3 regions of the Bradyrhizobium sp. INPA03-11B genome follow, and region 1 is predicted to be linked to each of the others. Evidence: riboswitches for the same ligand, from Rfam matches in the RefSeq annotation. Region 1 holds a riboswitch; each other region holds the start of a gene.
What was found. A riboswitch is a leader RNA that binds a small molecule or an ion and turns the genes downstream of it on or off. The one in region 1 is predicted to bind cobalamin.
Positions count from the first base shown of each region.

Region 2: another riboswitch for cobalamin. It lies ahead of QMZ05_RS25515 (ribonucleoside-diphosphate reductase subunit alpha); the one in region 1 lies ahead of QMZ05_RS09560 (TonB-dependent receptor).
Region 3: another riboswitch for cobalamin. It lies ahead of QMZ05_RS15695 (DUF1636 domain-containing protein); the one in region 1 lies ahead of QMZ05_RS09560 (TonB-dependent receptor).

Region 1 is NZ_JASGSR010000017.1:41,201-48,160, forward strand. It holds gene QMZ05_RS09545 (sigma-70 family RNA polymerase sigma factor) at 1-287, opposite strand, end outside; gene QMZ05_RS09550 (STN domain-containing protein) at 284-1,069, opposite strand; gene QMZ05_RS09555 (PepSY domain-containing protein) at 1,125-2,618, opposite strand; gene QMZ05_RS09560 (TonB-dependent receptor) at 2,621-4,900, opposite strand; cobalamin riboswitch at 5,006-5,202, opposite strand; gene QMZ05_RS09565 (GTP-binding protein) at 5,421-6,350, opposite strand; gene QMZ05_RS09570 (amidohydrolase family protein) at 6,352-6,960, opposite strand, start outside.
Region 2 is NZ_JASGSR010000068.1:653-7,612, forward strand. It holds gene QMZ05_RS25510 (ribonucleotide-diphosphate reductase subunit beta) at 290-1,381, opposite strand; gene QMZ05_RS25515 (ribonucleoside-diphosphate reductase subunit alpha) at 1,458-4,334, opposite strand; cobalamin riboswitch at 4,449-4,671, opposite strand; cobalamin riboswitch at 4,805-5,005, shown strand; gene metE (5-methyltetrahydropteroyltriglutamate--homocysteine S-methyltransferase) at 5,117-6,960, shown strand, end outside.
Region 3 is NZ_JASGSR010000031.1:42,803-49,762, reverse strand. It holds gene QMZ05_RS15705 (cobyric acid synthase) at 1-964, opposite strand, end outside; gene cobO (cob(I)yrinic acid a,c-diamide adenosyltransferase) at 976-1,629, opposite strand; cobalamin riboswitch at 1,666-1,881, shown strand; gene QMZ05_RS15695 (DUF1636 domain-containing protein) at 1,975-2,349, shown strand; gene cobW (cobalamin biosynthesis protein CobW) at 2,346-3,380, shown strand; gene cobN (cobaltochelatase subunit CobN) at 3,380-6,628, shown strand; gene cobG (precorrin-3B synthase) at 6,625-6,960, shown strand, end outside.

The DNA of each region.
Region 1 (6,960 bases):
CCGGGCGCCGCGTCGACGATCTCGAGCATCGGCTGCACCTCGAACCGCTTGATCCGGCGCGTCTCCTGGCGCTCCCGGCTGATCGCAAGATTGAGCGCGCTGCGCAACAGGTAGCCGATCGGGCTGTCCACCACGCCCGGGCCGTTCTTGTCGCGCAGATGCAGCCACGTCTCGTGCAGGGTCTCGCGCGCCTTTTCGTCGCCGAGGCGCCTTGCGAGGCGGCGGCGAAGCTCGTCGTAGCGCTCAACGAGCACCTGCCGAAGCGTCGTCCAGGTGGTCTCCGTCATCGCGCAACCAGTCCCTGGCGCCGCGGATCCCGGGCAGCACAGTCGCCGGTCTCGGAAGGCGGCCGCGGCGTAACCGCCATCATGACGGGCTGCGGCATGTCCGGTGGCGGCGGCCGGCCGATCACCACAGCGCGCAACATGGCGGCGATCGCCTGGTCACGCGCGCCGTCGTCGGTCGAACCAAGCAGTTGGGGCTGCAGCACTTCGCCGGCATGCCCGATCCAGAACCTGAATTTGATCCGATAGCCCCCCGGTGCGGTCAGCGCGGAGCGGCAGAACGCCTCCTCGACGCTGCTCTGGACGGCCGCCAGATACGGCATGAAGCTGCGCATCGACGCCGTCTGCGGCGGAGCAGCCGCAGGCACAATCGTGAAGGTGTTCGCTGCGGCATAGACCGCGACCAGGCCGGTTCCTTCGAGCAGAACCTGCAACGCCATGTCCGGCGTCATCGATCCCTTGACGGCCTGCGCGCGGCGTCCTCCGGCCAATGTGGCGTCGTACACCACCTGCAGGCCGGTGGCCGCGCTGTAGGCATCGAGCGCCGAGACCAGGGGTTGCCCCCCAATATCGAAATCGACCGTTGCCGGCGTGCGAACTGATTCAGGGCTCCCGGCCATCGTTACCGTCTGGATATTCCCGGCAACGAGAGTGCCTATGACCAGGGCGAGAAAGCGCTGCCACATCCGATCATGCTTCGCGCGCAGCCCAATCTTCCGACCCATTGAACAAAGTGCATGAGGCGCCGCCTTGATCCTCAAGCCCGGCGGAACAGCACGATCCATCGGTGATCGATACAGCCGTTCGTCAAGTCAGCGGCAGGCGCAACATAGAAAGAGATTATGACAATCTGCTAACACGCGCGGCGAGCGTGGATCGCACCTTCCGCCGCCGCAGCCGGCGCCAGCCGATCACGATACCGCTGATCGAGACGACCGTGCCGACCACCGACAGCAGCCACACCACGACGTCGCGCGCCGGCCAGATGCGCAGCAGCAGCGGGAAGTCGAGGCTGTGCAGGGCGTTGAACAACCAGCGATAGGACCGGCGGCTGTCGTCGCTGCGGTCGAGGATTTCGGCGGTAACCGGAGAAATATGCAGCCAGGTGTCGGCGGGATCGTCGAAGCCGATCCGCAGCACCGGAAGCTCGCGCAGCTGGTGCAGCGTGTACCAGTAGGCGTCCGGCTCATCGAGCTGTCGCACCGATGTCATCGCAGCTCCCGGCATCGCGCCCCGCGTGGCCGCGACGATCTCGTCCTGCGAGAGCGTCACGGGCGCGCCGGTCGCGGGATCGGCGAGGCTGCGACGGCTTCTGCGGTCGTCGAGCACCATCAGGGAGTGTCCGCCGATCCAGACGAAGCGCGCCTCCACGGCTGATACCGACGGCGGCGACTGCAAGCCAGCCGCGATATCGGGCGTGTCGTGGCCGCTATAACCGGTCGCGATTTCGCGCGTGATCCCGCGGCCGGAGAACGCGCCGCCGGGATTGAGCGACAGCCAGCCGCTGAACATCCAGGTGAAGACGAAGATGCTGCCGATCAGACCGGCGATGTGGTGCCAGGCCATCCAGCCGCGATAGGGCGAGACGGCGCCAGTCGCATAACGGCGCGTCAGCCGCAGGCGGAGAATGCCGATCCAGAAGCCGGTGACGGCGACGACGAGGCAGACGCCCGAGATCCACAGCACCACGTCCCGCCACAACGGGCCGTCCTTGCGCAGCACGGTCGGATAGATCCAGTGCGGGATCGATCCGAGCCAATTCCAGATGCGCTCGCGCCGCGTGGTGTCGAGCGCAATCTCGCCGGTGCGCGAGGAGACGTAGAGCTCGGTGCCGTCAGCATCGCCAAGGCCGATCAGATAAAGCGGCCGCAGCGGATCGAACCGCGCGGTGACCGACCACTGGTCTCGCGTCACAGTGTCGAGCAATTGCGGCCGCACCGCGTGCGGATGATGAGCGGCGATCGTCAGCGCCTGATCCGGCGTGATGCCGTTGATCACGCCACCATCGATTGCTGAAATGGTGACGGCGGCTCCCTTCCAGCCGGTCACGCGATAGACCGGAACGTCGTCCATCATCGAGAGCCGGAGATCGCGCGGATAATGCTCTGCGCCCGCAATCGCCATCGCGCGGTCAGGCGCGACCTGCACCTTGTTCCAGAGGATGACGGGGAGCGCAGCGAGGCGCTCGCCGTCGGTGAGGCGCGGAAACGCCACGTACATCATGACGAGGCCGGAGATGAACCACATCGCGAACAAGAGACACGTCGCAATGCCGATCCAGCGATGGACGACATAGAGCCATCGCCGCCCTCGCCGGATCAGAGCCCTGCGCATGATCAGAACTTCACGTTGACGGACAGTTCGGCGGTGCGCGGCATGCCCAGCAGCCACTGCCCCGTGCCGTTCGAGGTCACAGCGTAAACCTTGTCGAACAGATTGTAGACGCGGAACGCGACCGTGGTGCGGTCATCCGGCTTCCACTTGATGCCGCCATTGACCACATTGTAGCCCGGCCGCAACTGGGTGTTGGCCAGATCCGAATACATCGCGCCGACGATCTGCACGCCGCCATAGGCCGACCAGTTCGACGCGAAATCCCAGGTCAGCCAGACGTTCGCAACCTGCTGCGGTACGTTGACCGGGACATTGCCGTTGTAGCTGACGATCTTGCCGCCGACCACCTGGCTGTTGTTGTCATAGCGGGCGCGCAGCAGCGCAAGATTGGCGTCGACGCGCCAGCCATCGTTCAGCGCAAGTCCGACCGATCCTTCGACCCCGCGCGATGACTGCTGGCCGATCTGCAATGCCAGGCCAGCGGTGGGATTGCCGGGATCGGGAATCGTCAGGCCGGTCTTGACGATCTCGTAAGCAGCCAGCGTCCACTCGCCGCGGCCACCCCAGAACGACTGCTTGACCCCGACCTCGGTCTGCTTGCCGGTCGCGAGCTGGAAGGTCTTCTGCGAGGTCGACAGCGAGATCAAATTGCTGACCGGATCGACGCCGACCGCGTACTGACCATAGAACGCGAGGTTCTTGATCGGCTCATAGACCAACCCGGTACGCCAGCTGGTGCCCGACAGCGTCGTTTCAAAACTGTTCGCCGGCGTCTTGTAATCGGTGCGATCGACTTCGGGACGATCGTACCTGACGCCGGTGACGAGCGACAACTGATCGGTCAGCGACAGGCGATCTTCGGCGAACAGCGCATATTGATTGACGATCGCGTTGAAGCCCGGCGTGGTCACTGTCGTCGTCGCGAAGAACGATCCGGGATCGAACACGTAAGGATTGACCGACGACGCGCCGCCGTAAGGCGAGTTGTTGGTATGGGTGAAATCGATCCGGTTGACGTCGAACCCGGCCACGAACTGGTTTGCAAGTCCGAACACATGACCGCTGAAGGTCGCATCCATCCGGTTGCCGACCTGTTTCTGGTCATGGAAGATCTCGATATAACTCGACCGATCGATCAGCTGGGTCTTTGGATTCCAGGTGTAGTTCTCGATGTCGCGCCAGTGCCGCTCGCTGGTCAGATAATACAGCGTGTTATTGACCTTGACGCCGTCGGCGACATCCCATTCGGACTTGAACTGGGTCCAGCTGTCCTGATAGCGGATCGCGCTGTCGGATGCGTTGTAGTTCTTGAAGCGCAGCGCGTCCTGGATCGCGCCGTTGATCAGCGGCGTGCCGAAGTAGCGCGACGGGCTGCGATCGCCGTAGTCCTCGGACAGCGTGAAGGCGAGATTGTCCGAAGCCTGCACGCGCACGGCGGCGGAGACCACCGCATTCGAGGTCTTGTCGCGATCGACCCAGCCGTCCGACATGTTGCCGGTGGCGTTGATGCGGTAGGACACATTGGGATTGATCGGACCGGTGCTGTCCACCGAAAGCCGCCGCGTCATGTTGCTGTCGAGCGAGACCTCGGCCTCGTTGTAGGGCGTGGCTAACGGCTTCTTCGGAACGACGTTGATGACGCCGCCAATCGCGCCTTCGCCGTACAGCACCGAGGCCGGGCCGCGCAGCACCTCGATGCGTTGCGTCGACCAGGTGTCGTAGGGGAACGTCAGGGTGCCGGAGCCGATGTAGAAGCGCGTGCCGTCATAGAGCGTCATCACCGAGTTGCTGCCGGCAAAGCCGCGGGTGCTGAACGACAGGCCGCCATTGCCCGGCGCCGGCGTTGCGATGAACCCAGCCGCGTTCTGGGTGACGGCATCGAGCACATTGTGCTGGCCGCGTTCGGCGATGGTCTGCGCCGTGATGATCTCGACGCTGGCCGGCGTCTGCAGCGGCGTCAGGTTGAGGCGGCTGCCGGTGCCGCCCGGCGTGGTGGCATTGAGTGTTGGCGAAGCCGCTCCCGATGCACCCGACGCTGCGGCACGCGGCGCGCCGGGCGCGGCGGCGGCCGTTGCCGGCCTGGCGCGTTGCCGCGCCGTCGCGACGTTGCTGCTTCGCGCCGCGGGTTTGGGCTTCGCGGATGCCGAGGGTGCGACCTCGATCGGATCGAGCGTGGTGGGTGGAGCTGTTTGCGCGCCGGCTTCGGCCGGCAGCAGCAATGATGACAGGGAGCAGACGAGGCCGAGGCGCCAGTTGCGCGCAACGGAAGAAGACGAGGACATGAAACGACTCGCGGTAACGTGGCACGTCACCGCGAACGCGGACTGGCGCATTGCCCAAAAGGCAGTGCTCCGATCCCACCAGGACGCCCCCGCCCGATGTGCTCGCGTGTGACCACGACTGACGGCAGGTCTCCTGGCTCACGGGTCATCGCCTGTCGACGCCTTCCCGAGCTGAATAGCCCAGTGGCAAATTGACGAAAGGCTCGCCGTTTACAGTTGCGGGGACAGCTGCGGCGTTGAGAGTACTCTCGCACCGCATTCCCTTTTGATCCCCGAAGGGAACCGTCGCGAAAAACGATAGGTGGTGGACGCAGAGCTGTCAATTCGATGCGATTGTCGCACGCATGCTTTGTGCGATTGTGCTGCGATCGGGACACAGCGTCCGACTCGAATGCTTGTCCCGTCATCCTGAGGTGCGAGCGTAGCGAGCCTCGAAGGATCGACGGCCACTAGCCAGGCCGTGCATCCTTCGAGGCTCGCCGAAGAGGCTCGCACCTCAGGATGACGGAGAACCTTGGCATTACTCTGCTTCGACACATCCCTCCATGATCTCGTCGATCTCGGCGCGCGACAACACGCCCATCTCGGCGATGAACACTAGCCGCGTGCGCGGCACGCCGGGTACCAGCACGCCGCCCGCAGCCAAGGTCGCGCGGCCGCCGGCGAGTTGAAATACCGTCAGCCGCCCGGGCTGCTCCACCGTCTCGAACAATCCCTTCGCCCGCGCCAGCTTCGGCGCCAGTTTGCCGATCGCCTGCTGCAGGCGCGGCAGCCGCACCGGATGCTCCGAGGTCCAGCTCAGCGTCTCGAAGCGATCGGTCGCTGGCCGTCGCGGCGCGGTCTCACGCGGCGCCGGCACATGATCGAGATCAGCAGGAAACAGCAGTTCGGCCGGCACCTCGCCATGGAGGGCATCGACGATCACCGCCGCCGGACGCATCGCTCGCACGGCATCGCGGATCGCGGCGCACGCGGCTGCATCGGCGAGATCCACCTTGCTCAGCGCCACCACATCGGCCGCCCGCAGCTGCGAGCGCAGCAACGCATCATCCAGCGCGGCCACCGGCTGCGTTGCGTCGACGACGCACAGCACCGTCTCCAGCGGCGCCTCCTTCCAGATCACCGGATCCATCAGGTTGCGGACGATATCGGCGGGATCGGCGATCCCGCTGGTCTCGATCACGATGAATTCGGGACACGGATCACGCCGCAACAGTGTCGCGAGCGTGCGCAGCAGGTCACCCTCCAGCGTGCAGCAGATGCAGCCATTGCTCAGACTGACCACGCCGTCACCGGCGCCGGCGATCAGCTCGGCATCGATATTGATCGCGCCGAAATCATTGACCACGGCGGCGATGCGTTTGCCTTGCGCATGCGCCAGCAGATGGTTGACGACCGTGGTCTTGCCCGCCCCGAGAAAGCCCGCGACCAGCAGGATCGGGACCGGCACCTCAGCCCCCAGCGACGGGCCGGCGCACCGGCCGGCCGGGACGTGCCGCAACGTCGAGGACACCATCATTGATCAGCGGCTGGCCGCTGACCACGAGGTGGCGTACGCCTTCCGCCGGACGATTCATCGTCGAGAAGGTCGCGCGGTCGCTCAGCGTCTCGAAGTCGAACACCACGACGTCGGCATCGGCGCCCGCCTGCAGCCTGCCCTTGGCGCGCATCGCCGGCGTGCTCGCCGACAGGATCTCCGCCGGGATCAGCGCGCATTTGCGGATGCCCTCGAGCAGCGACACCTTCTTGCGCTCGCGCACCCATTCGCGGATGAAGCGGGTGAAGCAGCCTGCCGAGCGCGGATGCGAGGTGGCATCGTCAGGCAACGGCCAGGCGTCGCCGGTGTAGGGGCGGCCATCCGATAGCGTCCATGGCATCGCGTCGGACGCGATCGCACCGCCCGGATACAGCACCGCCATGTCGAGCAGGTCGCGATGATGCGCGTTGTTCTCGATGTCGAGCACATGCCACAGCACCAGCGTCGAGGGCTCCGCGGCCTGCGCCGCCAGCAGCTCCTCGCGGCTGCCGAAGCGATGACCGTCGGTCACCCGCTGCACCGA
Region 2 (6,960 bases), on a different contig from region 1:
TGACGCTGCGTAAGCTTCAAGCCCCTTCGAAGGCGATCCTCGCATGACATGTTTGCAGTGGCCGCAGCCTTGGTTCGTACGCTGCTTGCTTCGTTCCAGGCAGCATTACCAAGTCGCCCGATGATCAGAGCGACAACGATCAGAATCAATCTGGCATTCCGGACCACTTCGCTCCCAAAGTGACCAAAGTGGTCCGGCGGCGCAGCATGGCGTGTGGGGGCAATATCCGGCGTTACGTCAGCCGGCTCGTACCGCACGTATGAATAGGCGCCGGTCACCGCAAATTAGTTCATCCCCAATCGAGCGCACCTCCGTTCTGATACTCGATGACGCGGGTCTCGAAGAAGTTCTTTTCCTTCTTCAGATCCATCGCCTCTGACATCCACGGGAACGGATTCTCCGCCTCCGCGAACACGGGCGTCAGGCCGATCTGCGCGCAGCGGCGGTTGGCAATAAAGTGCATGTACTGCTCGCACAATGCGGCGTTCAGTCCGAGGAAACCGCGCGGCATCGTATCGCGGCCGTAGGCGGCCTCGAGTTCGGCGGCCTCGCGGATCATGTTTTGGACTTCCTCCTGGAAAGCCGATGTCCACAGATGCGGGTTCTCGATCTTGATCTGGTTGATCACGTCGATGCCAAAGTTCAAATGGATGCTCTCGTCGCGCAGGATGTATTGATACTGCTCGGCGATGCCGACCATTTTGTTGCGGCGGCCGAACGAGAGGATCTGCGCGAAGCCCGTGTAAAACCACATGCCCTCAAAGATCACATAGAAGGCAACGAGGTCGCGCAGGAACGCCTGACCGGCCTGCGGCGTGCCTATCTTGAAATCGGGATCGTCGAGATGCTGGGTGTGCTTGATTGCCCAGGCCGCCTTGTCGGTGATCGAGGGCACCTCGCGGTACATATTGAACAGCTCGCCCTCGTCGAGGCCGAGGCTTTCGACGATGTACTGGAAGGTGTGGGTGTGCACCGCCTCCTCGAAGGCCTGGCGCAGGAGATACTGCCGGCATTCCGGGTTGGTGAGATGGCGATAGATCGCCAGCACGATGTTGTTGGCAACGAGGCTTTCAGAGGCCGCAAAGAAGCCGAGATTGCGCTTGATGGCGCGGCGCTCGTCCTCCGAGAGGCCGTCGCGCGACTTCCAGAGCGCGATGTCGGCCTGCATCGAGACCTCGGTTGGCATCCAGTGATTGTTGCACGCGGCAAGGTATTTCTCCCAAGCCCAGTTGTATTTCAGCGGCAGCAGCTGGTTGACGTCGGCACGGCAGTTGATCATCCGCTTCTCGTCGACCGAGACGCGGCCGCCATGGCGGTCGATCGTGCCGAGGCCGGTTGCCTCGTTCAGTGCGGCGGGCGCCGCCGCAAAGGACGGCGCCATGAAGGGCGTGCGCTCCTGGCGGGCTGTGGTCACAGTTTCTGTAAAGTCGAGCATAATGTGGGGTCCTTTGTTTTGCTTACTGGCAGGCTTCGCAGTCGGGACTATCGATCGAGCAGGCAATGGCGTCCGGTAGATCCGGGACCGGCGCGGTCGGCGCCACTGGCGAGACGGCGTTGAGCTTGCCGTCGGTGCCCTTCAGCGTCGACTTCTCGACATGGGTCGCACTGCGCGAGCGCAAGTAATAGGTGGTCTTCAGGCCCAGCGACCATGCCAGACGGTAGAGCGCGTCGAGCTTCTTGCCGGAGGGATTGGCGATATAGAGGTTGAGAGACTGCGCCTGGTCGATCCATTTCTGCCGCCGCGCGGCCGCCTCGACCAGCCAGCGCGAATCGATCTCGAAGGCTGTCGCGTAGCGTGCCTTGAGGTCGTCGGGGATGCGGTCGATCGCACCGACGCTGCCGTCAAAATATTTGAGGTCGTGGACCATGACCTCGTCCCACAGCCCGCGCTCCTTGAGGTCGCGCACCAGATGGTCGTTCACCACCGTAAAGTCGCCGGACATGTTGGATTTGACATAGAGGTTCTGGTAGGCCGGCTCGATCGACTGCGCGACGCCGCAGATGTTGGAGATCGTCGCCGTGGGCGCGATCGCCATCACGTTCGAGTTGCGCATGCCGACCGCGGTGACGCGGCCGCGCAGGGCTACCCAGTCAAGCGTGCTGGTGCGATCCATCGCAACCCCGCCGCGGGCATCGGCAACGAAGTCTATCGAATCGATCGGCAGGGTGCCCTGGCTCCACAGCGAGCCCTCGAACGACGGATAGCGTCCTCGCTCGGCGGCGAGATCGACCGAGGCCGAGATCGCATGATATGAGATCGCCTCCATGCTGGTGTCGGCGAAGGCGACGGCGGCATCAGACGCTACCGCGATGCGCAGCATATGTAGCGCGTCCTGGAACCCCATCAGACCGAGCCCGACCGGGCGATGCCGCAGGTTGGAGCAGCGCGCTTCCGGGATGGTGTAAAAGTTGATGTCGATGACATTGTCGAGCATCCGCATCGCCGTCGTCACCGTCTTCTTCAGCCTGACATCGTCGAGCCGGCCGTCCTGGATGTGATTGGCGAGGTTGATCGAGCCGAGATTGCACACGGCGGTCTCGTCGTCGGACGTGTTCAGCGTGATCTCGGTGCAGAGGTTCGAAGAGTGGATCACGCCGGCATGGCGCTGCGGCGAGCGCAGGTTGCACGGGTCCTTGAAGGTGATCCAGGGATGGCCGGTCTCGAACAGCATGGTCAGCATCTTGCGCCAGAGGTCGACGGCGCGGATCTGCTTGAACACCCGCATCTCGCCGCGCGCGGCCTTGGCCTCGTAATAGGCGTAACGCTCGGCGAACGGCTTGCCATAGAGATGGTGCAGATCCGGCGTTTCGTCCGGCGAGAACAACGTCCATTCGCTATCGGCCTCGACGCGCTGCATGAACAGATCGGGCACCCAGTTGGCGGTGTTCATGTCGTGGGTGCGGCGGCGGTCGTCGCCGGTATTCTTGCGCAGATCGAGGAATTCCTCGATGTCGACGTGCCAGGTCTCGAGATAGGCGCAGACAGCGCCTTTGCGTTTGCCGCCCTGGTTGACGGCAATCGCGGTGTCGTTGGCCACTTTCAGGAACGGAACCACGCCCTGGCTTTCGCCATTGGTGCCCTTGATATGGGCGCCGAGCCCGCGGACGCGGGTCCAGTCGTTGCCGAGCCCACCGGAATATTTGGCGAGCAGCGCGTTGTCCTTGATCGACTTGAAGATGCCGTCGAGGTCATCGGCCACGGTGGTCAGGAAACACGACGAGAGCTGCGACCGCAGCGTGCCGGAATTGAACAGCGTCGGCGTCGAAGCCATGAAGTCGAACGACGACAGCAAATCGTAAAACTCGATCGCGCGGGCCTCACGGTCGATCTCGCGCAGCGCCAACCCCATGGCGACGCGCATGAAGAAGGCCTGCGGCAGCTCGATGCGGTTACCGCGGACATGCAGGAAATAGCGGTCGTACAGCGTCTGTAGACCGAGGAACTGGAACGACAGATCACGCTCGGGCTTCAGTGCTGCGGCGAGCCGCACGAGGTCGAAGCGGCCGAGCTCGGCGTCCAGCAGTTCGGACGTGAACCCGGTCTTGATATAGGCCGGGAAATACTCGGCATAGTGCACGGCCATATCCGCCTGCGACGCACTGGTCGGCACGCCATGCACATAGGACAGCACCTCCGTGCGCAGCTTGTCGAGCAACAGGCGCGCGCTGACATAGGTGTAGTTCGGCTCCTGCTCCACCAGGGTGCGGGCCGCCATCACCGAGGCGAGCGCCAGCTCATCCTGGCCGATGCCGTCATAGATGTTGCGTTGGGTCTCGGCGATGACGGGCACGGCGTCGACGCCGTCAAGGCCGGTACAGGCCTCGTTGATGATCAGCGCCAACCGGGCGTGGTCGAGCGGCACCTTGGTGCCGCCACGCAGCGTGACCTGGATCGCTGGTCCTGCCGCCGGCTTTGCCGTTTTCGCCGCCTCCTGCTCGGCGCGCTGCCTCGTGCGCTCCTCGCGGTACAACACATAGGCGCGCGCCACCTTGTGGTGCTCGCTGCGCATCAGCGCCAGTTCGACCTGATCCTGCACGTCTTCGATGTGGAAGGTGCGGCCCTCGCTCATCCGCCGCGACAGCGCGGTGACGACCTCCGCGGTGAGTTGCTCGACGATCTCATGCACCCGGCGCGAGGTGGCCGCGGTATGTCCCTCAACTGCGAGGAACGCCTTGGTCATCGCCACCGAAATCTTGCTGGCGTCGAATTTCGACACCGTGCCGTTACGGCGTATCACCTGTATCGGAGGGGCAGCTTCCGGCGCGGCGAGCGATTCTGGACGCAACAGGATGAGTGGCGCTGGCTTTGTTTCGCGATCGAGAGAGAGAGACATCGTGCAGACCCCGTGATGCTTGTTGGGGCTGGATGTCGAGGGGACGCTGCGTCATTCCGGCGGCAAGTGCCACCGGCATGGCCGTGCAAGCGACCGCCGGGACACCCCGCCCGTGGACGTGTTTGGTGTCGCGGCAGGTCTCCTGGCTCGCAGGTCGCCGTTGCTCCCTCGTCTTCCCAATGCCTCGTGGCATCAGTGACTTAACAGGGCGAGAGCAACTCACTGCTTACAGTTGCGGGGGCAGCGCCGGATTTTTACGGATCGATCCGTAGTTCACCGGCTTCCCTCTTAGCCACCAAATCTTGTGATATGGCGGACCGTGACGTCTATATCTGGTGCGATTTGAGACAGGATGTCAACCGCCGCAAGACGATCTCTCCAAATTTTTTGGAAGCGTCATCCCAACGCTCGTGAGCGTCTGTGGACGAAGCCCCTCAACTCACGTGAGTTGACGCGCCCGCGATGTTGTCTGTAAGTGACCTCGTCGTGGTTCTTCGAGAGGCACTTTCTCTCGAAGCTAAGAGGGAAGCCGGTGCGATGCCGGCGCTGCCCCCGCAACTGTAAGCGGCGAGCCATCGTCCATTTCAGCCACTGAAGCGCAAGTTTCGGGAAGGCCGGACGACAGCTAGGACCCGCGAGCCAGGAGACCTGCCTCGACAACATAAACGTCCTCGGGCGGGGTGTCCCGGTGGTGCGGTTGCGACCCGCTTGCGCCTCCATGCGTCTTTGCGAGTCCAGACGTGTCACTACGGCCTTTGCCCCCAACTTTTGGGGTTAAGCCAATGTCCTCTAAATCTATCTCCTCACTTGCGGTCGCAACTCTTGGTACGCCGCGGATCGGTCCACGCCGCGAGCTCAAGCTTGCGCTCGAAAGCTTCTGGTCCGGCGCATCGGACGAGAAGGCATTGATCGAAGCCGGGATCGGATTGCGTGCCGCCAACTGGGCGCGGCAGAAGAAGCTCGGCGTCTCCGTGATCCCGTCGAACGATTTCTCGTTCTACGACCAGGTGCTCGACACCTCGGTGATGGTTGGCGCGATCCCCGCGATCTATGGCTGGGCCAGCGGCCCGATGCCACTTGCGACCTATTTTGCGATGGCGCGCGGCAGCCAGGGTGATGTCCAAGGCAACCCGCACGATGCGCCCCGCGGCCATGCCCATCATGGCCAAAGCGTGCCGGCGCAAGAAATGACCAAGTGGTTCGACACCAACTATCACTACATGGTTCCGGAACTCGCGAAAGATCAGCAATTCCGCCTCGTCTCGCGCAAGCCGATCGAGGAATATGAGGAAGCCAAGGCACTGGGCTACCAGACCCGACCCGCGCTGGTCGGTCCGGTCACCTTTCTCAAGCTCGCCAAGAGCAAGGATGCCGGCTTCGAGCCGCTGTCGCTGCTGGACCGGCTGCTGCCGGTCTATGTCGAGGTGCTGCGGGGGCTTGCCAGCAGCGGCGCGGAATGGGTGCAGATCGACGAGCCCTGCCTGGTGCTGGATCTCGACGAGGCGGCGCGTGACGCGCTGCGCCGTGCTTATGTCGGAATCGCCAGGGCGGTACCGCAGATCAAGATCATGCTGGCGAGCTATTTTGGCGGCCTTGGCGAGAATCAAGACACGGCATTCGCGCTTCCCGTGGCTGGTCTGCATCTGGACCTGGTGCGCGCGCCCGAGCAGCTCGATGACCTCGCCCGCCTGCCCGCCGACCGCGTCGTCTCGCTCGGCGTGCTCGACGGCCGCAACATCTGGCGCGCCGATCTAAGCAGACTCCTTGACCGGCTTGAACCCGCTGTTGCAAAGCTCGGCAAGGAGCGCGTGCAGATCGCGCCCTCCTGCTCGCTGCTGCATGTGCCGATCGATCTTGCCCTGGAAGGCAAGCTCGATGCCGAAGTGAAGAGCTGGCTGGCCTTCTCCGTGCAGAAGGTCGAGGAGTTGGCCACGCTCGGCACGGCACTTGCGAGCGGGCGCAGGTCGATCACAAAGGCTTTGAAGGCATCCGACGCCGCCGTAGCCGCGCGCAAGACCTCGCCGCGCATTCACGACGCGACGGTGGCAAGCCGCATCGCGGGGATCGACGAGGCGATGCGCCGGCGCGCCAGTCGGTTCGAGGAGCGAGCCGAGGTGCAGCATGCGCGCTTCAACCTGCCAGCTTTCCCCACGACGACGATCGGCTCTTTCCCGCAGACCCACGAAATCAGGAAAGCACGCGCCGCGCATGCCAAGGGAGACCTCAGTGATACCGCCTACAAGACCTTCCTTCAGAACCAGACAGCACGCACCGTGCGCTGGCAGGAAAGCATCGGTCTCGACGTGCTTGTCCATGGCGAGTTCGAGCGCAACGACATGGTGCAGTACTTCGGTGAGCAGCTCTTAGGATTCGTCTTCACCGAGAACGCCTGGGTGCAGTCCTACGGCTCGCGCTATGTCAGGCCGCCGATCCTGTTCGGCGACGTGTCACGCCCGAAGCCGATGACGGTCGAATGGTGGCACTATGCGCAGTCGCTGACTGCGAAGCCGATGAAGGCGATGCTGACCGGCCCAGTCACCATCCTCAACTGGTCGTTCGTCCGCGACGACGTTCCGCGTAGCCAAGCCTGCCGCCAGATCGCGCTCGCGATCCGCGACGAGGTTAT
Region 3 (6,960 bases), on a different contig from region 1:
GATGATGCGCCAGGAGATCGATGTCCCAGCCCTGCGCGCGCAGGAAGGCGAGGTCGCCGCGGGTCGATTTCGAGCCGGGCAGGATGACGAGCCTGGCATCACCGGGGATGGCTTCGCCCGGACGGACCATCACCAGATCGACGCCGGGTTCGAGCTTCAGCGGATCGAGGTCGTCGAAATTCGCAATCCGCGACAGGGCCAGAAACGCGATCTTGCACTGGCCGGGCTTGCGCGCGTCGCCGAGCCCGAGCGCGTCTTCGGCCGGTAATTCGCCGGCGCGAGCGAACCAGGGCAGCACGCCAAAGCCGCGCCACGCGGTGCGGTCCTCGATCAGGCGGTAGCCGTCGTCGAACAGCGAGGGATCGCCGCGGAATTTGTTGATGACGAAGCCCTGGATCATCGCGGCATCGTCGGGATCGATCACGGTCTTGATGCCGACGAGCTGCGCGATCACGCCGCCGCGGTCGATGTCGCCGACCAGCACCACGGGCACGTCGGCCCGGCGCGCAAAGCCCATATTGGCGATGTCGGCCTTGCGCAGGTTGACCTCGGCGGGACTGCCGGCGCCTTCGACCAGCACGAGGTCTGCGCGCGCCTTCAGGCGCTCAAAACTCTCCAGCACTGCGCCCATCAGCTGTGGCTTCATGCCGGCATATTCCCGCGCGCGGGCGGTCGCGATCCGCTTGCCGTGCACGATGATCTGGGCGCCGACATCGGTTTCGGGCTTGAGCAGCACCGGGTTCATGTCGGTGTGCGGCTCGACGCCGGCGGCGAGCGCCTGCAACGCCTGCGCGCGTCCGATCTCGCCGCCATCGATGGTCACGGCCGCATTGTTCGACATGTTCTGAGGTTTGAACGGCAGCACGCGCAGGCCGCGCCGCGTGGCGGCGCGCGCAAGCCCCGCGACGATGAGCGATTTGCCCACGTCCGAGCCGGCTCCCTGGATCATCAATGCGCGCGCCATGGCGATGTCTGTCAGAATTCGACGCCCGGCTGGGCCTTGATGCCGGAGCGGAACGGATGCTTCACCAATGTCATCTCGGTGACGAGATCGGCAATCTCGATCAGCTCCTTCTTGGCGTTGCGACCGGTGAGCACGACATGCGTCATCGGCGGCTTCGACGTCGTCAGGAATTCCACGACGTCAGCGACCGCGAGATAGTCGTAGCGCAGCGCGATGTTGATCTCGTCGAGCACGACCATGCGCAGGCTCGGATCTGCGATCAGCTGCTTGGCCTTTTCCCACCCGGCTTGCGCTGCTGCGATATCGCGGGCGCGATCCTGGGTCTCCCAGGTAAAACCTTCGCCCATCGCGTGGAATTGACAGAGCTCGCCGAAATGCCCGGTGAGCAGCCGGCGCTCGCCGGTATCCCAGGCCCCCTTGATGAATTGCACCACGGCACAGGGAAAGCCGTGCGCGACGCAGCGGACGATCATGCCGAAGGCGGAGGACGATTTTCCTTTGCCGGCGCCGGTATGAACGATGATCAGACCCTTTTCGCCGCTCTTGGTCGCCATGATGCGATCCCGGGCGGCCTTCTTTTTCGCCATCTTGTCGGCATGGCGCGCGTCCAGCGATGGGTCGGTGCCGACAGCGCCGTCCTCAGCGTCGTTTCCATCAGAAATCATCACGTTCCTTCGGCTTGACAAGTGCGAGGCTTGGACGAATGGTGGGCCTGCGTTGGTTCCTGTCCTACGACAGGCGAACAGGGAATGCGATAGGGCTGAGACCGCAAGGTCGGCCCAAAACGCAGCCGCCCCCGCGACCGTGACCGGAGAGATGCCCAGGCCACTGATTCCGTAAGGAGTCGGGAAGGTGGGCATCAAAGGAGAAATCCTACTCCGCAAGCCGGGAGACCTGCCAGCGCAGCATGTTGTGAGACCGGCGGACGGGGTGTTCCGCGACGGGGAACGAGCCGATCCACAATCGGTTCGTGTGCCTCATCGCTTCCCGCTGTCAATCCAGGAAGGCCGATGAGCGTTACCCTTCATGTCTGTATCACCTGCCGCGCCGGCCAAACGTTGGCGGAAGGTGACGTCGCGCCCGGTGCGCGCCTGCATGCCGCGCTTCTCGAGGCCGGCGTGCCCGATGGCGTCGATCTGGTTCCCGTCGAATGCCTGTCGGCTTGCAGCCAGGGCTGCTCGGTCGCGCTCAGCGCGCCCGGCCGGTGGTCCTATGTCTATGGGCGCCTGTCCGAAGCCAATGCCGGGGATGTGATCGCAGGCGCCTCCGCCTATGCGGCGGCACCTGACGGCATCGTGCCGTGGCGCAGCCGTCCTGAAATCTTCCGCAAGCAATCGCTTGCCCGCATTCCACCTCTTCCCGTCGTGCCGGAGGCCGCAGAATGACTACACTCGCCAAGGTTCCGGTTACCGTCGTGACCGGCTTTCTCGGGTCCGGCAAGACGACGCTGATCCAGCATCTGATCCGGAACGCCAACGGCAAGAAGCTCGCGGTGCTGGTGAATGAATTCGGCAGCGAAGGCGTCGACGGCGACATCCTGAAATCCTGCGCCGATGCCAATTGTCCGACCGAGAACATCGTCGAGCTCGCCAATGGCTGCATCTGCTGCACTGTCGCCGACGATTTCATCCCGGCGATGGAGCAGTTGCTCGCGCGCCCGGTGAAGCCCGATCACATCGTGATCGAGACCTCGGGGCTCGCACTGCCGAAGCCGTTGCTCAAGGCGTTCGACTGGCCGGAGATTCGTTCGCGGATCACGGTCGACGGCGTGATCGCGCTGGCCGATGCGGAAGCCGTTGCAGCCGGCCGCTTTGCGCCGGATCCGGCCGCGGTGGATGCGCAGCGCGCGGCCGACGACAATCTCGATCACGAGACGCCGCTGTCCGAAGTGTTCGAGGACCAGATCGCCTGCGCCGATATCGTGCTGCTGACCAAGGCCGATCTCGCCGGCGCGGAGGGGATCAAGGCGGCCAAGGAGGTGATCGCGGCCGAGATGCCGCGTGAGGTGCCGATGTTGCCCATCGTCGACGGCACCATCGACGCGCGCGTGATCCTGGGGCTCGGAGCTGCGGCGGAAAATGACCTCGCGTCGCGGCCGTCGCATCATGACGGCGAAGAGGAGCACGAGCACGACGATTTCAATTCGGTGGTGATCGATCTTCCGGAGATTGTCGACATCGATGCGCTGGTCGCCTCGATCAAGGGCCTGGCGCGGGAGCAGAACGTGCTGCGCGCCAAGGGCTACATCGCGGTCGAAGGCAAGCCGATGCGCTTGCTGGTGCAATCGGTCGGCGAGCGGGTGCGGCATCAGTTCGACATGCCCTGGGGCGCGCGGACGAGACAGTCGAAGCTCGTCGTGATCGGCGAACACGGCGATATCGATGAAGCCGCCATCAGGGCACGGCTTGGTGTCTGATGCACGTCGTTTTCCGCGAGAGCCGCGGCCTTGAGGAGACCGCGACACCAAGGGACCTCGGCCAGGATCCGGCCGATCTCGTGGTGCTGTCGTTTTCCGACAGTGATCTCGCGGCGTTCGCGGCCGGCTGGCGGCGCGGCCGCGCCGCATTGCCGTCGCTGCGGCTCGCCAATCTCGCGGAACTGCGCCATCCGCTGTCGGTCGACACCTATATCGAGCGGACGCTGTCGCACGCGCGCGGCATTTTGGTACGGCTGATCGGCGGCGAACCTTATTGGGCCTACGGGCTGTCAGCGGTGCATCGGGTGGCGAAGGAGCGCGACATCGCTCTGGTGGTGCTGCCGGCGGATGGCCGCGACGATTTGCGGCTGGATGAATTCTCGACCTTGCCGGTCTCGACGCTGCGCCGTCTGAAGGTGTTGTGCGACAAGGGCGGCCCCGTTGCCGCGCAGGCCGTGATCGCGCAATTGGCACTGGCGTCCGGGCTCTATGCCGGGCCTGTGGTCGGTGAGATCGATCTTCCCGAGATCGGCGCCTACGATTCCCGTCGCGGCGCCATCGCTGCGCTGCCGGCGCCGGATGGCCGGCCGCGGGCGCTGGTGACGTTCTATCGTTCCTATCTCGCGGCCGGCGACGCCGCTCCGGTCGATGCATTGATCGATGCGTTGCGCGCGAAGGGGTTTGATGCCCACGGTGTCTTCGTCACCTCGTTGAGGGCGGCAGGCGTTGCCGACTGGTTGCGCGTTCAGTTCGAGCAGTGCCCGCCTGCCGCCATCGTCAACGCGACTGCGTTCTCCGCGGCCGGTGACGACGGCACGACGCCGTTCGATGCCGTGTCGTGCCCGGTTTTCCAGGTCGCGCTGTCCACGGCGCGGCGCGAGGATTGGGCCCTGTCGTTGCGCGGCCTGTCGCCCGGCGATCTCGCGATGCATGTGGTGTTGCCGGAAGTCGATGGTCGCCTGTTCACTGGTGTCGTAAGCTTCAAGTCGCCCGGCGAGCGCGATCCGGATCTGCAATTCGCGCATCTTGCGCATCGGCCGGACGCCGAACGCGTCGCGGCGATTGCCGCGCGGGTCGCCGCCTGGCACCGGCTTGCCGGCAAGCCGGCGCACGAGAAGCAGCTTGCGCTCGTGCTGTCGAACTATCCGGGCCGCCCACACCAGATCGCGCATGCCGTCGGCCTCGATGCACTTGCCTCGGTCGGGGTTTTGCTGACCGATCTCGCGGCTGCGGGTTTTGATCTTGAACCGACGGCGTCGCTGGGCGACGTGCTCCTGCGCCGGAAGCTGACATGGGACGTGGCCGAATATCGCGCGGTGCTCTCCAGCCTCTCGCAGCAGCTTCAGGACGATCTCGCGCGCGCATGGGGCGCGCCGGAGGATGATCCCGATTGCCGTGACGGCGTGTTTCATTTCGCCGCGATCCAGTGCGGCAAGTCGATCATCGCGGTTCAGCCGGAGCGCGGTGAGGCCAGTCATCGCGACGCCGACTATCACGATCTCTCGCGCACGCCGCGCCATGCCTATGTCGCGTTCTATTTGTGGCTCAGGCAGCAGGGCCTCGACGCCGTCGTCCACATGGGCGCGCATGGCACGCTGGAATGGCTGCCCGGCAAATCGGTTGCGCTGTCATCGGCGTGCTGGCCGGAAGCGCTGATCGGCGATCTGCCCGTCGTCTATCCCTTCATCGTCAACGACCCCGGCGAGGCGGCGCAGGCCAAGCGCCGGATCGGTGCCGTGACGATCGGCCATCTGCCGCCGCCGCTGGCGCAGGCAGCGGTGCCGGAAGGGTTGCGCCGGCTCGAGCGTTTGCTCGATGAATATTCGACCGCCGACGGTCTTGATCCGGCCCGGCGGCAGCGGCTGATTACCGCGATCCGCGAGGAAGCGCGCATTGCCGGACTGGAGGACGATCTCGGTCTCGCCGCGTCGGTCTCGGCGGCTGAGGCCATTCCGCAGATCGATCGCTTCGTCTGCGATCTCAAGGAAAGCCAGTTCGGCGACGGTCTCCATGTGTTCGGGCAGGGCGTCTGCGGCGATGCGGAGAAGGCAGCCTTGCGCGACGCACTCGCCGGCCGGCGTGTCGCGCCGGGGCCGTCGGGCTCGCCCTATCGTGGGCGCAGCGACGTGCTGCCGACCGGGCGCAATCTATTCGCGGTCGATCCGCGCGCGGTGCCGACGCCGTCTGCGCATGCGCAGGGCGTGAAGCTCGCCGAGGAACTGCTGCGTCGTCATTTGCAGGATCATGGCGATTGGCCAAAAGGGCTCGTCGTCGACCTCTGGGGCTCATCGACGATGCGCACCGCGGGCGAGGACTTTGCGATGGCCCTGCATCTTGCCGGCATCGCGCCGCGCTGGGATCACGGATCGGGCCGGGTGTCGGGCTACGACATCATCGCGCCCGCGGAGCTCGGCCGTCCCCGCATCGACGTGACGCTGCGCGTGTCGGGATTGTTCCGCGACGTCTTTGCGGGTCTTGCGCAGTTGTTCGAAGCTGCGACGGAGGCGCTGTCCGAACGCAGCGAGGAGGCGGACGAGAATCCCTATCGGCAGCGCGTCGCGCGCGTGTTCGGTCCGCGCCCCGGGCACTATGGCGCCGGCATTGCGTCGATTCCGGATGTCTTCACACCAGAGGCGCGCGAGGCGGCCGGCGAAGCCTGGCTGTCGGCGTCATCCTGGGCAATCGCGTCCGATGGCGAGATCCGGCCTGATCGCGCCGGTATCGAGGCAAGGCTCGCTGCTGCCGACAGCTTTGTTCATACCCAGGATTTACCGGAGACTGATCTGCTGCTGGCGGCGGACTACGCCGCGCATGAAGCGGGCATTGCAGCGGCGACCCAGCACCTCGGCGCAAAAGTCCCGTCGCTCTATCACCTCGATGCAACGCGGCCGGATCAGCCGCATGCGCGATCGCTGACCGAGGAGATCTCGCGGGTGGTGCGGGCGCGCGCCGCCAATCCGGCATGGATCGCGGGCATGATGCGCCACGGCTTCCGCGGAGCCGCCGAGATCGCGGCAACGCTGGAGCACATGGCCGCGTTCGCGCATCTTGCCGGCGCGGTGCCGCCGCATCTGTTCGACCTCTATTACGACGCGACGCTCGGCAATGACGAGGTTCGCGACTTCATCGCGCGCGAGAATCCGGCGGCGCTGGCGGCGATCGAAACCTGCTTCACCCGGCTGCATGACGCCTCGCTCTGGCAGACGCGGCGCAATTCGATTGCAGCCGCACTGCAGGAGGCCTCATGAGCGCGGTCGCGATCAAGGGCTGGTGCCCCGGCGCGCTGCGGCCGATGCAGTCGGGCGATGGCCTCGTGGTGCGCATTCGCCCGCGCGGCGGACGGCTGGACGCGACGCGGGCGGCGGGAATCGCTGAGCTATCCGCGCGACACGGCAACGGCCTGATCGATCTGACCAGCCGAGCCAATCTCCAGATCCGCGGCGTCAGCGAAGAGGGTTATCCGGCCTTGATCGACGGGCTCGGCGAGCTCGGATTACTGGACGCAGATTCGGAAACCGAAGCGCAACGGAACATTCTGGTCACGCCGTTCTGGACTGCCGGTGACGACACGCACGCGCTC